One region of the Microbacterium sp. 10L49 genome, then DNA from elsewhere that is predicted to be linked to it. Evidence: riboswitches for the same ligand, from Rfam matches in the RefSeq annotation. Region 1 holds a riboswitch; the other holds the start of a gene.
What was found. Region 1 has a riboswitch for FMN ahead of ribD (bifunctional diaminohydroxyphosphoribosylaminopyrimidine deaminase/5-amino-6-(5-phosphoribosylamino)uracil reductase RibD). Riboswitches for the same ligand answer to the same signal wherever they lie in the genome.

Region 1 (7,067 bases):
AGGGCCGGCGGTACGGCTCGCGCTCGTCGAACCGTCGCCAGGCGATCTCGAAGCAGTCCATCGTCAGTTCTCTGGCGTGTTCGCGGTCGTCGACGCGTCGTTCGACATAGCGCAGCACCGCTGTGTGGTGCTCGGCGAAGAGCGCCTCGAAGGCGGCCCGACGCGCGACGGCCGGGGTTCCCGGAGGAACTGCGCCCGGAGGATTCGCATGCATGTTTGGGAGTTCCCGTCGGATCCGGATCAGTGCAGCGGCGGGTTGTCGGCGATGATCTGCCGGGCCTGGGCGATAAGCGCGTCACCCTCGGTCTTCATCTTTCGAAGTTGGTCAGCATGGTTGCGGACGACCTCGACATTGGCGTTCCACATCGCGTCGTAGACTGCCTTGGTCCATCCGCTGGACTCGCGGCAGGTCGCATCCGCGATGGCAAGATCGAACTCCGCGGGCGTCGGCGCGGGCCGCTCCGAATCCGGATCCGCTTCGGTGTCGCCCCAGGTGCCACCGTCCATCCGCGGCGGCCTCGTCGGCTGCGGCGTGTACAGCCCGATCTCCTCGCCGAGCTTCTGTGTAGGCATCGCGTCGCCCTCGCCATATGGCGCCGAGATGTCGACCTGATACCCGGCATCGGCGAGACACCGCTTCCATGTCGCACCGGACTTCCGCACAGCCGAATCTTGATTGATGCCCTTCTCCGCCTCGCTGCGCCACATGTTGAAGGTGTTGTAGATGTCACCGGCCTTCGTATCGTCGAAAACCTTCCGGCTGCTAGCGAGACAGGCATGGAAGACCGGCTCGAACCCGGGCTGGGATTCCGCGATCCGATTCAGTTTCGTAAAGTTCTTGCGGCCGTCGGGCAGCCAGACCCCCGGCATGTAGTTGGCCCGATACCCGTACTGCCTTGCAACGTCCACGGTGAGTGCGGGGAACGAGGACAAGTTCTTCGGGAACGCGAGATAACTCGCGTCATCGGTCGGCTCGACGGGAATCGGCCATGTGAAACCCTCCATGGTCATGCACGTCTCCATCTGCCGGTTCGATGCGTAGTTCGGCAGGTGGTCGAGCGTGGGCGATGTGAACTGATCGGTCGGCATCACCCAGTGCGTGATGTCCTTCTCCGGGAGATCGGGCACCGGCCCGTTCGCGCTCGCGGGGGGCGTCGCGCACCCCGCGATCGGCGCGACCAGCGCGGCGACGGCGAGGACGGTGATCGTGCGGCGGTGACGCTTCGTCGCGATTCGGGTCATGCGGAGCCCTCTCTTCCCGAGCCGTTCTCGACTCTCACCGTAGAGGTTGGTCCGCGGGCCGGATCCTGACATCGCGGATCCGGAAACGCGAGAACGCGGGACCCGACGGCTCGGATCCCGCGTTCTCGATGGCTGTCAGGAGGTCAGCGCGGCGTCACCAGATGGCGGCGATACCGGCGTTCGCGGCGGTCAGGATGCCGACGAGCCAGAACATCGCCGGCGGGACGGCCTGGCCGCGCTTCTGCCGGGCCGAGCCGATGCCGATCAACGCGCCGATGATCAGCAGGATCACGAGCTTGGTGCCGATCTTGGCGTAGTTCATGCCCACGCCCTCGGGCAGTCCCCACGGGGCGGCGAGCACGAGCCCGGCGACGCCGGCGATCGCGAGACCGGTGTTCATCAGGCCGGTCATCTGCTTCTTGCCGCCGAAGGCCTGCACGGCCCATGCGCCGAACAGCGTCGCGAAGCCGATCAGATGGACGAACAGCACGATGTGGCGCAGGGTTTCCATGACCTCAGGCTAGGCCTGGGATCGCTCCGGCACCAGGAAGGCGCACCTCATCGCGCGTTCAGCCAGAGCAGTCGTCCGAGTGTGGATGCCGTGGGCGTTCCGTGTCGCGGCGATCAGCCCCGCAACGACCGGATGACCTGAGCGGTGCGCAAGGCGGCGTCGGCCGCCTCTGCGCCCTTGTCCTCCTTCGAGTCCTCGAGGCCGGCACGCTCCAGACCCTGCTGCTCATCGTCCAGCGTCAGCACGCCGAAGCCGACGGGCTTGCCGGCGTCGAGCGCGACCCGAGTGAGGCCATCGGTGGTGGCCGCCGAGACGTACTCGAAGTGCGGGGTGCCGCCGCGGATGATCACGCCGAGCGCGACCACCGCGTCCGCACCGCCCGCGAAGGCGGCCTGCGCGGCCACGGCCAGTTCGAATGAGCCGGGGACGCGCACCAGACGGTGGTTCGCCCCTGTCTCCTCGAGCACGCGCTGGGCACCCGCGATGAGGCCGTCCGTGATCGTCTCGTGCCAGGTGCCGGCGACGATCACGACATTGAGCCCGGTCGCGTCGATTCCGCCGGTGGTGGGTGCTCCTGCGCCGCTCATTCGTCGTCCCTTCCGTTCTCCGCACCATTGGCGGCCAGGGCGGCGGCGAGCTCGGACTCGCCGATGATGTGGCCCATGCGGTCGCGCTTGGTCTCGAGGTACTGGTGGTTGTTGGGGCCGACTCCGACGATCAGCGGCACCTGCTCGATGACATCGAGCCCCAGTTCGCGCAGCTGCGCGACCTTGTCCGTGTTGTTCGTCAGAAGGCGCACCTTCCTCACACCGAGGTCGGTGAGGATCCCGGCCGCCGCGGCGTAGTCGCGGGCGTCGGCGGGGAGGCCCAGCGCGAGGTTGGCATCGACCGTGTCGAGGCCCTCCTCCTGCAGGGCGTACGCGCGCAGCTTGTTGATCAGGCCGATGCCGCGTCCCTCGTGGCCTCGCATGTAGATGACGATGCCACCCTCCTGCTCGATCGCGTCGAGGGCCGCCTCCAGCTGCGGGCCGCATTCGCACTTGAGGGATCCGAACGCCTCGCCCGTCAGGCACTCCGAGTGCACCCGCACCAGCGCCGTCTCCGTCGGCTCGCCCGAGACGACCGCGATGTGGTCGGTGCCGGTGATGCGGTCCTTGTAGGCGAGGAAACGGAACACGCCGTGCGTCGTGGGCACGGTGGCGTCGGCGCGCAGGCTCACCCGGCGACGGGTGTTGTTGGCGACGCAGTCGGCCTCGTCCCGTGGGTCGACCTCGTTGAGATGCGCGATCAGCTGCTCGATCGTGATCACGGGGATCCCGTCGCGCTCGCCGAGCTCCATCAGTCCGGGCAGACGCATCATGCTGCCGTCCTCGGCGACGACCTCAGCGATCGCGCCGACCGGGCGCAGACCGGCCAGCCGCATCAGCTCGACGGCCGCCTCGGTGTGTCCGCCGCGCTGGCGCACCCCGCCGTCGACCGCACGCAGGGGCAGCACGTGCCCCGGACGGATGAGGTCGTTCGGCAGGGACGCCGCGTCGGCCAGCACGTTCAAAGTGCGGGCACGGTCGGCGGCGCTGATGCCGGTGGTGACGCCGGAGGCTGCGTCGACGCTGATCGTGTACGCGGTGCTGCGCGCGTCCTCGTTGGCCTCGACCATCGGGGGCAGGTTCAGCGCGTCGGCGATGTCGGCGGGCATGGGTGCGCACAGGTACCCGGAGGTCCAGCGCACGGTCCATGCGATCCACTCGGGGGTCGCGAGCTCGGCCGAGAGGATGACGTCGCCTTCGTTCTCGCGGTTCTCGTCATCCGCGACGAGCACGGGGCGGCCGGCGCGGAGCGACTCCAGCGCCTCGGCGATCGTGGAAAGGCTCATCGCGAGCCTCCTTCCGGTGTGGCGGCGCGGTCGGCGCCGGCGTCTGCGGCACGGAACGCGAGCAGCCGCTCGACGTGCCGGGCGAGGATGTCGGTCTCCAGGTTCACCCGGTCGCCGACGGCGCGGGATCCGAGCGTGGTCGCCGCGAGGGTCTCGGGGATGAGCGAAACCTCGAACCAGTCCTGTGGGGTTGAATCGGTCCCTGAGCCTGTCGAAGGGGGCTCGCTGACTGCGCTCACGGTCAGCGATGTGCCGTCGACCGAGATGGATCCCTTGTCCACGACGAGCGGGGCGAGGTCGTGCGGCAGCGAGATGCGCAGCACGCTCCACTGTGCACCGGGCCGCACCTCGAGCACTTCACCGACGCCGTCGACGTGGCCCTGCACGATGTGGCCGCCGAGGCGGGCGCCGACCGGCATCGCCTTCTCGATGTTCACCCGCGTGCCCACCGTCGCGCTGCCGATCGCGGCGACATCGAGCGTCTGCTTCATGACGTCGGTGTCGAAGGTGTCGGAGGTGGATCCGACCACGGTGAGGCACACGCCGCTCACGGCGATGGACTCGCCGTGCACCGCGTCGGACGCGGCCTTCGGGGCGCGCACGGTCAGGCGCCAGCCGTCGCCGGCGGGCGTGATCGCAGTGATCTCGCCGATCTCCTCGATGATTCCGGTGAACATCAGGCTTCTCCTTCGCTCCGGGAGGGGTCGTTCCGGGAGGTGTTCTCGTCTGCGGGGACGGCGTTCACCGTCGCGTCGTTTTCGGCGGCGGCCGGCCGGGCGATCGCCAGCAGATCCGGGCCGAGCGGCAGCCACTCATCGACGACCAGGCGCCGGGCTTCACCGATCGAGGACACGCCGATGTCGCCGAGGGCCAGCTTCGGTCCGCCGATCAGCACGGGGGCCAGGTAGGCCAGGACCTCGTCCATCAGCCCTTCGGCGAGGAACGCACTGGCCAGGGTCGGCCCGCCTTCCACGAAGACGCGCTGGATCCCACGATCGCGGAGATCCGCGAGGATCGTGGTGAGGTCGTGCTCGGTGTAGAACAGCGGCGCGTGCGGATGGCGGCGCACGGCGGCCTCGGCGGGAGTCTCCCTCGCGCCGATGACCACGGGGACGGGCTGGCGGGGGAGCAGGGCATCGCCGTCGCGGGCGGTGAGGGCAGGGTCGTCGGCCAGCACCGTGCCGGTGCCCACGATGATCGCGTCGGCCGCGGCACGACGGCGGTGCACGTCGGCGCGGGCCGCGGGGCCGGTGATCCATTGGCTGGATCCGTCCGCCGCGGCGGCGCGGCCGTCCAGGCTCTGCGCCCACTTCACCGTCACATGCGGACGGCCGAGGCGCTGCACCGTGAGCCAGTCGCCGATCAGAGCCTCGGCGGCGTCGGCCTGCTCACCGGCGACGACGTCGAGGCCGGCGGCGCGCATCCGCTCCGCGCCGCCGCCGGATCGCACGCCAGGATCGTCGAGCGCGTAGACGACGCGGGCCACGCCGGCGTCGATGAGTGCCTGGGCGCACGGACCGGTGCGGCCGGTGTGATTGCACGGTTCGAGCGTCACCACGGCGGTCGCGCCGCGGAGCTGGGCCGGTGCGAGCTTCGAGAGCGCATCGACCTCGGCGTGCGGGGTTCCCGCACCACGGTGCCAGCCCTCGGCGAGCACGTCGCCGGTGGGGGAGAGGATCACGGCGCCGACCTGCGGGTTCAGCCCGCGCGGTCCGCGGCGCGCGATCTCGAGCGCGTGCGTCATCGCCGCCCGCTCCGCCGCTGTCGCCGTCATGTCGCCTTCTTCATCCTGGTCCAGATCACCGGGGTCGGGGCGCACGTCGATCGTGCGTGCTGCCTCTCATCCGGACTCGCGAGCCTTCGCTCGCATCACCGTCGGTCCCGGAATTGCACCGGATCGGCCTCGGATCCGTGTCGGATCCTCGGTTCGCGGACTGTCACCGCCGGTTCGGATTCTCACCGACCCCGGAGCACGTTGTGTTGCTCTCAGCTTAGTCAACGCGCGGATGCCGGTTTCATTCCGGCGGATGCATCTGTGACTCCCCATGTCGTTCCGGCTCACTTCAGCAGCCGCGACAGCCGACGGTCCGCGAGCACCTTGCCGCCGGTCTGGCAGGTGGGGCAGTACTCCAGCGATCTGTCGGCGAAGAACACACTGCGCACCGTGTCGCCGCACACCGGGCAGGGTTCCCCCCTGCGGGCGTGCACCTGCATCCCTCGTCGTTTCGCGTCCTTGAGTTCGGCGGGCGGCTTGCCGCTCGCCTCTGCCACGGCCTCACGCAACGTCGACTGCATCGCGTCGTACAGTCCGGTGACCTCTGCCTTGTCAAGACCGCCGGCGGGCGCGTACGGCGACATCCGAGCAACATGCAGGATCTCGTCCGAGTAGGCGTTGCCGATGCCGCCGATCACCGCCTGGTCCCGCAACAGGCCCTTGATCTGCGTGCGCCGGCCCTCGAGCAGCGCCGCGAAGACGTCGCGGGTGAAGGACGGATCCAACGGATCAGGCCCCAGTCGTGCGATGCCGGGAACGTCGGCCGGATCGCGGACGACGTACACGGCAAGGGACTTCTTCGTGCCCGCCTCGGTGAGGTCGAAGCCGCTGCCGTCGTCGAACGCGATCCGCAACGCGATCGGCGACTTGCCCGGGCGGATCAGCGTGGTGGGGAGGGCGTCGTACCAGCGCAGCCATCCGGCCTTGGCGAGGTGGAAGACGAGGTGCAGGTGCGGTTCGGTGTCGCTCTTCAGCGTCAGATCCACGAATTTTCCGTGGCGTGCTGCACCGTCGATCTGTGACCCCGCCAGTGCGGTCACGGGCGGGTCGAAGGTCTTCAGCGCCGCGATCGCCGACACCGAGGCGCGGGTGATGGTGAGCCCGACCGCGCGCTCCGCGAGGAAGTCGACCAGCCCCTGCACCTCAGGCATCTCCGGCATGGGATCATCCTGCCACCCCGGTGCGACATCGGGGGCAGGGCGGTCCGGATGACGGTCGCCGACGCGCTCAGGGGAGGGCTCAGCCGAGGTCGATCGGCCAGTCCACGGGAGCGCGGTCGTCGGTGCGCAGCAGTGCGCCGCTCCATCCATCGTCCCGCCCTCGCGGCCCCGGCAGCCCCTGCCGCAGGAGGCCTTCGTAGCGGAACCCGAGCGCCCGGGCGCTCCGCGCCGACGGCACGTTGCCGACCACGGCGCGCCACCGGATGCGGGCGAGACCCAGCTCGGCGAATCCCCAGTCGATCACGGCGCGGGCGGCCTCGGTGAGGTATCCGCGTCCGCGCGCAGGCGCGGCCACCCAGTAGCCGAGCTCGGCGTCGCCGCCCGTCGGGTGCTCGACGATGTGATGCAGTCCGATCGATGCGATCAGCGTGCCGTCGGCGTATGCCGCCCACACCGTCTGGGATCCGTCCTCCCACCACTCGCCGACGAGCCGGACGTAGTCTTCGG
Region 2 (7,067 bases), on a different contig from region 1:
GAGGCTCACGAACCCCTTGCCGATGGGCTCGAGGCCCTGTGCGAACTGCGGGAACAGGAGTCCCACCGCTATTCCGAGGCCGACCGCCACGAGTACGGACAAGTAGAGCCAGGTGTGCTTGTCCCAGGAGTTCTTGCCGCGGCGCCAGTCGTGCCGCGGGAGTCTGAAACCTTCGGTGAGAGCCATCATCGCCTCCGCTGAGTGAACAGGACGCCCGCACCACGTCGGGCGGGCCGTGTCGACCATGGTGCGCAGCGACGACGCCCGGCGGCGAGTTCTGTTCGTATTGAAACCGGGGCGAAATCTGAGCAGGCCGCACTGCGCGCCGCGACTCGCGCATACTGTCTGAGGAGGTCCGGATCGGCGATGGCGACGACAAGACGCGGCGGCGTGCGCAGTGCGGCTTCGCGCGTGTTCGCGCTGCTGATCGGATCCGTGCTGCTGATCGGCGTGGCGATCGGCGCGTTCCTCACCTGGGAGGCGCAGACCTCGGCACGGCAGGAGGCCGAGCACGTCACGGCCGCGATCGCGCGGGCGCTCTCCGTCGCCCCGGAGATCGAAACGGCCGTGACCGCGACGGACCGTTCCGCCGCGGAGGCGGACCTGCGCAGCTACGTCGAGTCCGTGCGCACGGGCGCGGGGCTGGACTTCATCACCGTCATGGACGGACACGGCGTGCGGCTCACGCACCCGGATCCGGCGCAGGTCGGCGGGCACTACATCGGCACGATCCCCCGCGACGACCGCGCCCTCACCGAGCAGTACACGGGAACCCTCGGCCCGTCCGTGCGCACCATCGCTCCCGTCCGCGACGCCGCAGGGACGGTCGTCGGCTGGGTGTCGGCAGGGGTGACCGTGGAGTCGCTGGGCGGCGCCCTGCTGCGACGCCTGCCGGTGATCCTGCTCCTCACCCTGGCCGTCGTCGCGCTCGGCGCGCTGGGCGCCGTGTTCGCGCGGCTCGCGACACGGCGCATCACCGGCGATCTCGACGCCCGCGACGTGCGGGAGGCGGTGGCCGGCTACGAGTCGGTGCGCACACTCGGCGAGGCGCTGCGCGCACAGACGCACGAGCACGGCAACCGCCTGCACACGGCGTTGTCGCTCCTGGAACTCGACCGACGCGAGGAGGCGATCGCCCTGCTGTCGGAAACCTCCGCGCAGAGCCAGTCCGTGATCGATCAGATGACGCTGCGGGATGGGGATCCGACGCTCGGCGCACTCCTGCTGGGCAAGGCCTCGCAGGCGAAGGAGCGCGGCGTGCGCTGGCACGTGCACGTGGATCCGGCGGCGCCGCGCGCGGATCTGACCCCCGTCGACGCGGTCGCCCTCGTCGGCAATCTCATCGACAACGCCCTCGACGCCGCGTCTCAGGCGGAGTCCGGCGCCGACCGCTGGGTGCGTGTCGACGTGGCCGCCGCCGACGGCGGAGCCGTCGCGATCACCGTCTCGGACGGAGGCCCCGGCATCCCGGTCGAGCTCCGGGAGCGGATCTTCGAGCACGGCTTCTCCACCAAGCCCAGCGACCGCTCGGGGCGCGGAGTGGGGCTCGCGCTCGTCCGGGACATCGTGACGGCCGCGGGCGGAAGCGTCGAGCTCTCCACCGAGCCCACGGCATTCCGTGTGACGCTGCCCGGCATCGGGCGTGAAGGGAGAACCGCATGATCGGAGTGCTGCTCGTCGACGACGACCCGCTCACACTCGAGCTCCACGCGGCCTACATCGCCCGGCTCGATGGGTTCGAGGTCGTCGGAGAGTGCACCGGCGTGCGGGCGGCGCTCAACGCCCTCTCCGCGGACGCGGGGCGGATCGACCTGGTCCTGCTGGATCTCACGATGCCGGATGGATCGGGCATCGACGTGCTGCGCCGCATCCGCGGTGCCGGCAGTGCGATCGAGGTGATCGCGGTGACCAGCGTGCGTGATGTCGAGGCTGTGCGGCGGATGTCGGCGCTCGGTGTGGCGCAGTACCTGCTCAAGCCCTTCCCGTTCGCGGTCTTCCGCGAGCGTCTGCAGCAGTTCCGCGATCGTCACGAACGCGCGGCCGGTCTCGCCGGCGCCGCCAGCCAGGAGGAGATCGACGCCCTCATCGGAGGTCCGGCGACCGGCACGATCGCCCTGCCGAAGGGGCTCGCCGCCGAGACGCTGCACGCCGTCACCGCAGTGCTGCGCGCGCACGGCGACCTCTCGGCCGGCGAGGCCGCGCCTCTCGTCGGCGTCTCCAGGGTCACTGCGCGCCGATACCTGGAGCACCTCGTCGCGCAGCACGTCGCGATCCGCGCCCCGCGCTACGGCACGCCGGGCCGGCCCGAGACGGCGTACCGCCTGACCGGGGACGCCACCGCGCCGCGCTGAGGCCCGGTGGATCGCCGCTCGGCATTCGAGCCGCGCCCGCGGCCGGCCAGGTCCCGGCCGCCAGGTCCTGCCGCGGAGATGCGGGTGTCCTGGTGGCGCGTCCCACGGTGATAGCGTCGTCGTGTCCTCAGGGCGGGGTGCAAGTCCCCACCGGCGGTGTCGCGGCATGTCCGCGCGAGCCCGCGAACGGTCCCCATGGCGGGGACCGCCGATCCGGTGCGATTCCGGAGCCGACGGTCACAGTCCGGATGAGAGAGGACAGAAGGAGCAGTCCACCATGCCCAGAATCGCCATCGTCGCCGCGCAGTGGCACGCCGAGATCGTCGAGCAGACGGTCTCCGCATTCGTCGAATGTCTCGCGGAGCTCGGCTTCGACGAGGTCGACGTGTTCCGGGTCCCCGGCGCGTTCGAGATCCCCCTGCACGCGAAGCGTCTCGCGCGCACAGGACGCTACCAGGGCATCGCCGCGAGCGCTCTCGTCGTGGACGGCGGGATCTACCGGCACGATTTCGTCGCCGGATCCGTCGTCGACGCCCTCATGCGCGTGCAACTGGAAACGGACGTCCCGGTGTTCTCCGCTGTGCTCACGCCGCACCATTTCCATGAGCACGATGAGCACCAGGACTACTTCCGCCGCCACTTCTCCGTGAAGGGCCGTGAGCTCGCCGAGGCCGTCTCGGCCACGGTGCAGAGCCTCGCCGCGATCGACTGACGACCGCTCGACGCCCGCACCGGGGCCCGACGCGGGTCGGCGTGCGCGCCGAGGCCCCGGCCGTGGCCGACGCCGCCGGGGCGCGGCACAGCTGATCTCTGCGCTGCACAGTGGGCCTCAGCGCGGCAGGCGTCCCTCGTGCAGCACGCCGTCAGGATCCGCGCTCGCTCGGATCGCCCGGAGCCGATCGAGGTCGGCCGCCGTGGCGCACCGCTCGAGCGTCTGACCGGGCGTGAGGAAGGTCGGCACCGTCCGGTCGGCCGCGACCGGGGCGAGCAGTTCGAGGAGGCCCGCGATGCTCGCGTCGCCGGGCTCGGCCGGCGCGCCCGGGAAGTTCGGCACGAGCGCATGCAGAAGCCATGACGCCGAGGCCAGGGAGGCGAAGCCGGACCGCCGTGGTGCGTCGAGGGCGCCCCCCAGCATGCGCAGATCGATCCCGACGATCGGCGACTGCTCGGGCGCCTGGCGGAACTGCACCAGCGCGTCGATCGTGGCATCGTCGAGCCGGTCGAGGGCGAGGGAGGCGCCCCGGCCCGCGGTCGGATCCGTCGGCTCACCCGATGCCGCCGCGAGCCCGGCGGGCGAGGTGGGGCCTGAGGTCTCGCGCTGGACGGCGCCGGCCCGGCGCACGCCCTCCAGGAACGCGTCTGCCGCACCATGGGAGGACAGGGCCTGCACCGTCACGAAGCTCTTTCCGCGGATCTCCTCGGGCAGCATCGGCGCATCCGGCATCCGCATCGAGTTCGTGAACACGTTGAGCGTCGCCGGCGCGGACGCGGCGAGGTCCCGCACGGCGCGGATCACGGCAGCGGAGTCCGCCGCATCGAACGTCAGAGAGGCGCCCCACTGCTCCGGAGCACGAACGAGGTCGATCTCGAGCGCGGTCACGATGCCGACCACGCCGCCGGCGCCGCGGAGCGCCCACATGGCCTCGCGGTCGCTGTCGTCGTCGATGCGCTCGTGCGTACCGTCGGGTCGCAGCACCCACGCCGCGCGCAGGTTGTCGGAGCCGAGTCCGGCGGTGCGGCTGAACCAGGAGTGTCCGCCGCCGAGCGTGTACCCGGCGACCGAGACGACGGGACTCGTGCCCGCGGGGGCCGCCCAGCCGGTGCCTTCCAGGGCGTCCACCACCGCACCCCAGCGCACGCCGCTGCCGACCACCACGACGCCGGCCGCGAGGTCGATGTCGAGCCGGTCGAACGCCGCCGTCCGGACGATCACCGCGCCGGCAAGGTCGCCGGAGGCGCCATGTCCGCTGGGTTGCACGGCGATCGGCGTTCCGGCCTCGTGCGCGGCGGCGAGGATCCTGCGCAGATCGTCGAGACCCGCAGGCGTCGCCACCGCGGCCGGAAGCTGGTCTATCGAGAGGTTCCATGGACGGCGAGCCGCATCGAATCCATCGTCTCCGGCGCGCAGGAGGGAGCCGTCGAGCTCGCTGAGAAGGGCGTCGAACGCAGTGAGAAGGGGCATGACGCCACCGTACGATGTCCCACGGACATTCGTCGGCGGCGTCATGCCCCGATGCGCTGGAGCGGCTACTCCCCCGCGAGGCCTCCGAGCAGATGACCGAAGGAGCGGCCTTCGCCGAGGTAGTTGCCCGGGTCGAACGGATCCTTGTCGGCCGCCGGCTCCCGGCGGGCCATCGCCTCGGCGAGCTCGCGCGCCCCGCGCTCGACGCGCGTGCTGAGCGGCGCGATCTCGTCGGCCTTCGCACCCCAGTCGCTCGACGCCGCGAACACCCCGGTGGGCACCGGCTCGGCGTGCAGGTAGGTGAACAGCGGACGGATCGCGTAGTCGATCGCGAGCGAGTGCCGTGCCGTGCCCGCGTTCGCGCCGATCAGGACGGGCTTGCCGGTGAGCGCATCCGGATCCAGCACGTCGATGAACGACTTGAACAGACCGGAGTAACTCGTCGAGAAGATCGGCGTCACGGCGATCACGCCGTCGGCCGAGATCACCGTGTTGATCGCCGAGTCCAGCGCCGGCGGCGCGAACCCCGTGAGCAGGTTGTTCGTGATGTCGTGCGCGAGATCGCGCAGCTCGATCACGTCGACGCTGACCTCGGAGCCGAGCTCGGTGAGCCGGTGCGCGGTCTCCGCCGCGAGGCGGTCGGCGAGCATCCGCGTGGAGGACGGGTTGCTGAGCCCCGCGGAGATCACCGCGATGCGACGCGCGCCCATCTCAGTTCGCCCCCTTCGTGGCCGCTGCGCCGAAGGAGGAGCCGGCGGCGGCCGGAACCGCGCCGCCGTCCTGGTAGGGCGAGCCGGCGGTCAGGTTGTCACCGCGGTTCGCGCCGGGGCGCGCCTCGCGCGACGGCCCGTCGCCGTACACGGCCTTGACCCGGGCGGCGTGGGTCGGAGCGTCCGGCACGGTGGCGGGGCGGTTCTGCGCGAGCTCCTTGCGGAGCACCGGCACGACCTCGCCGCCCAGGATGTCGAGCTGCTCGAGCACGACCTTGAGCGGGAGCCCCGCGTGGTCCATGAGGAAGAGCTGGCGCTGGTAGTCGCCGTAGTGCTCGCGCATCGCGGCATAGCGGTCGATGACCTGCTGCGGAGAGCCGACCGTGAGCGGCGTCATCTCGGTGAAGTCCTCCATCGACGGGCCGTGGCCGTACACCGGCGCGTTGTCGAAGTAGGGACGGAACTCGTCCACCGCGTCCTGCGAATTCGCCCGCATGAACACCTGTCCGCCGAGGCCGACGATCGCCTGCTCCGGCGTGCCGTGACCGTAATGCGCGTAGCGCTGGCGGTACAGCTCGATGAGGCGCTGGTAGTGCTCCTTGGGCCAGAAGATGTTGTTCGCGAAGAAGCCGTCGCCGTAGTAGGCGGCCTGCTCGGCGATCTCCGGCGTGCGGATGGAGCCGTGCCAGACGAACGGCGCGACGCCGTCGAGCGGGCGCGGGGTGGAGGTGAAGCCCTGCAGCGAGGTGCGGAACTTGCCCTCCCAGTCCACGACGTCCTTGGTCCACAGCTCGTGCAGCAGGGCGTAGTTCTCGATCGCGAGCGGCAGGCCCTGACGGATGTCCTTGCCGAACCAGGGGTAGACCGGGCCGGTGTTGCCGCGGCCCATCATGAGGTCCATACGACCGCCGGAGACGTGCTGCAGCATCGCGTAGTCCTCGGCGATCTTCACCGGGTCGTTCGTCGTGATGAGCGTCGTGGAGGTCGAGACGATGAGACGCTCGGTCTGCGCGGCGAGCGCCGCGAGGAAGGTCGTCGGGCTCGACGACCAGAACGGCGGGTTGTGGTGCTCGCCGATCGCGAAGACGTCGAGGCCGACCTCTTCCGCGTGCTTGGCGATCGTGAGCGTGTTCTGGATCCGCTCACGCTCGCTCGGCGTCTCGCCCGTCACCGGGTTCCGGGTGATGTCGCTGACCGACATGAGGCCGAACTGCATGCCCGACCAGGTGCTCGACTCGCTCACTGCGCTCTCCTTCAGATTTCTATTCACTTGAATATATCTGGTGAAACACCCGCCTGCGAGAAGTATTCCCGGGATCCACGAGATCGGCCAGGGCGGCTGCGAACGCAGGAGCGCCCGCCCGGTGCAGGACGAGCGCTCCGTACGAACAGCGCGCAGGTCAGGCGAACAGCTCGGACCCGACGTACGAGCCCTTGTGCGCCCCGGCCGGGATCGCCCAGATGCCGGATCCGATGTGCTTGATGTACTCGCTCATGAGGTCGGTCGACAGCCTCTTCTGGAGGGCGACGAACTGCTCCGGCGAGCGCTGGTAGGAGAGGAAGAACAGGCCGGCATCGAGACGGCCCAGCTCGTTGTTGCCGTCGACGTAGTTGTAGCCGCGGCGCAGGATGCGGATGCCGTCGTTGACCGTGGGGTGCGCGAGTCGCACATGGGAATGCTCGTCGATGCGACCGCCATGGAACGACGGCTCGGCGAACTCGCCTCCACCCGACAGCGGCGCACCGCTGCCCTTCGCCCGGCCGATGGTGCGGTCCTGCTCGGCCAAGCGCAGACGGTCCCAGGTCTCGATGAGCATCGCGATC

Region 2: it holds a riboswitch for FMN, as region 1 does, so the genes downstream of both, AC1DCT_RS04165 (6,7-dimethyl-8-ribityllumazine synthase) here and ribD (bifunctional diaminohydroxyphosphoribosylaminopyrimidine deaminase/5-amino-6-(5-phosphoribosylamino)uracil reductase RibD) in region 1, are expected to answer to the same signal.

Annotation. Positions count from the first base shown of each region.
Region 1 is NZ_JBFTIW010000004.1:689,752-696,818, forward strand. Features, by position in the region: gene AC1DCT_RS16165 (RNA polymerase sigma factor) at 1-214, opposite strand, end outside; gene AC1DCT_RS16170 (hypothetical protein) at 241-1,242, opposite strand; gene AC1DCT_RS16175 (Fe-S protein) at 1,397-1,753, opposite strand; gene ribH (6,7-dimethyl-8-ribityllumazine synthase) at 1,867-2,340, opposite strand; gene ribA (GTP cyclohydrolase II) at 2,337-3,626, opposite strand; gene AC1DCT_RS16190 (riboflavin synthase) at 3,623-4,303, opposite strand; gene ribD (bifunctional diaminohydroxyphosphoribosylaminopyrimidine deaminase/5-amino-6-(5-phosphoribosylamino)uracil reductase RibD) at 4,303-5,400, opposite strand; FMN riboswitch at 5,454-5,603, opposite strand; gene AC1DCT_RS16200 (Fpg/Nei family DNA glycosylase) at 5,685-6,560, opposite strand; gene AC1DCT_RS16205 (GNAT family N-acetyltransferase) at 6,640-7,067, opposite strand, start outside.
Region 2 is NZ_JBFTIW010000001.1:871,556-878,622, forward strand. Features, by position in the region: gene AC1DCT_RS04150 (cation:dicarboxylate symporter family transporter) at 1-186, opposite strand, end outside; gene AC1DCT_RS04155 (ATP-binding protein) at 367-1,662, shown strand; gene AC1DCT_RS04160 (response regulator) at 1,659-2,351, shown strand; FMN riboswitch at 2,471-2,615, shown strand; partial or broken gene AC1DCT_RS04165 (6,7-dimethyl-8-ribityllumazine synthase) at 2,623-3,063, shown strand; gene AC1DCT_RS04170 (FAD-binding oxidoreductase) at 3,181-4,533, opposite strand; gene AC1DCT_RS04175 (FMN reductase) at 4,599-5,243, opposite strand; gene AC1DCT_RS04180 (LLM class flavin-dependent oxidoreductase) at 5,245-6,459, opposite strand; gene efeB (iron uptake transporter deferrochelatase/peroxidase subunit) at 6,644-7,067, opposite strand, start outside.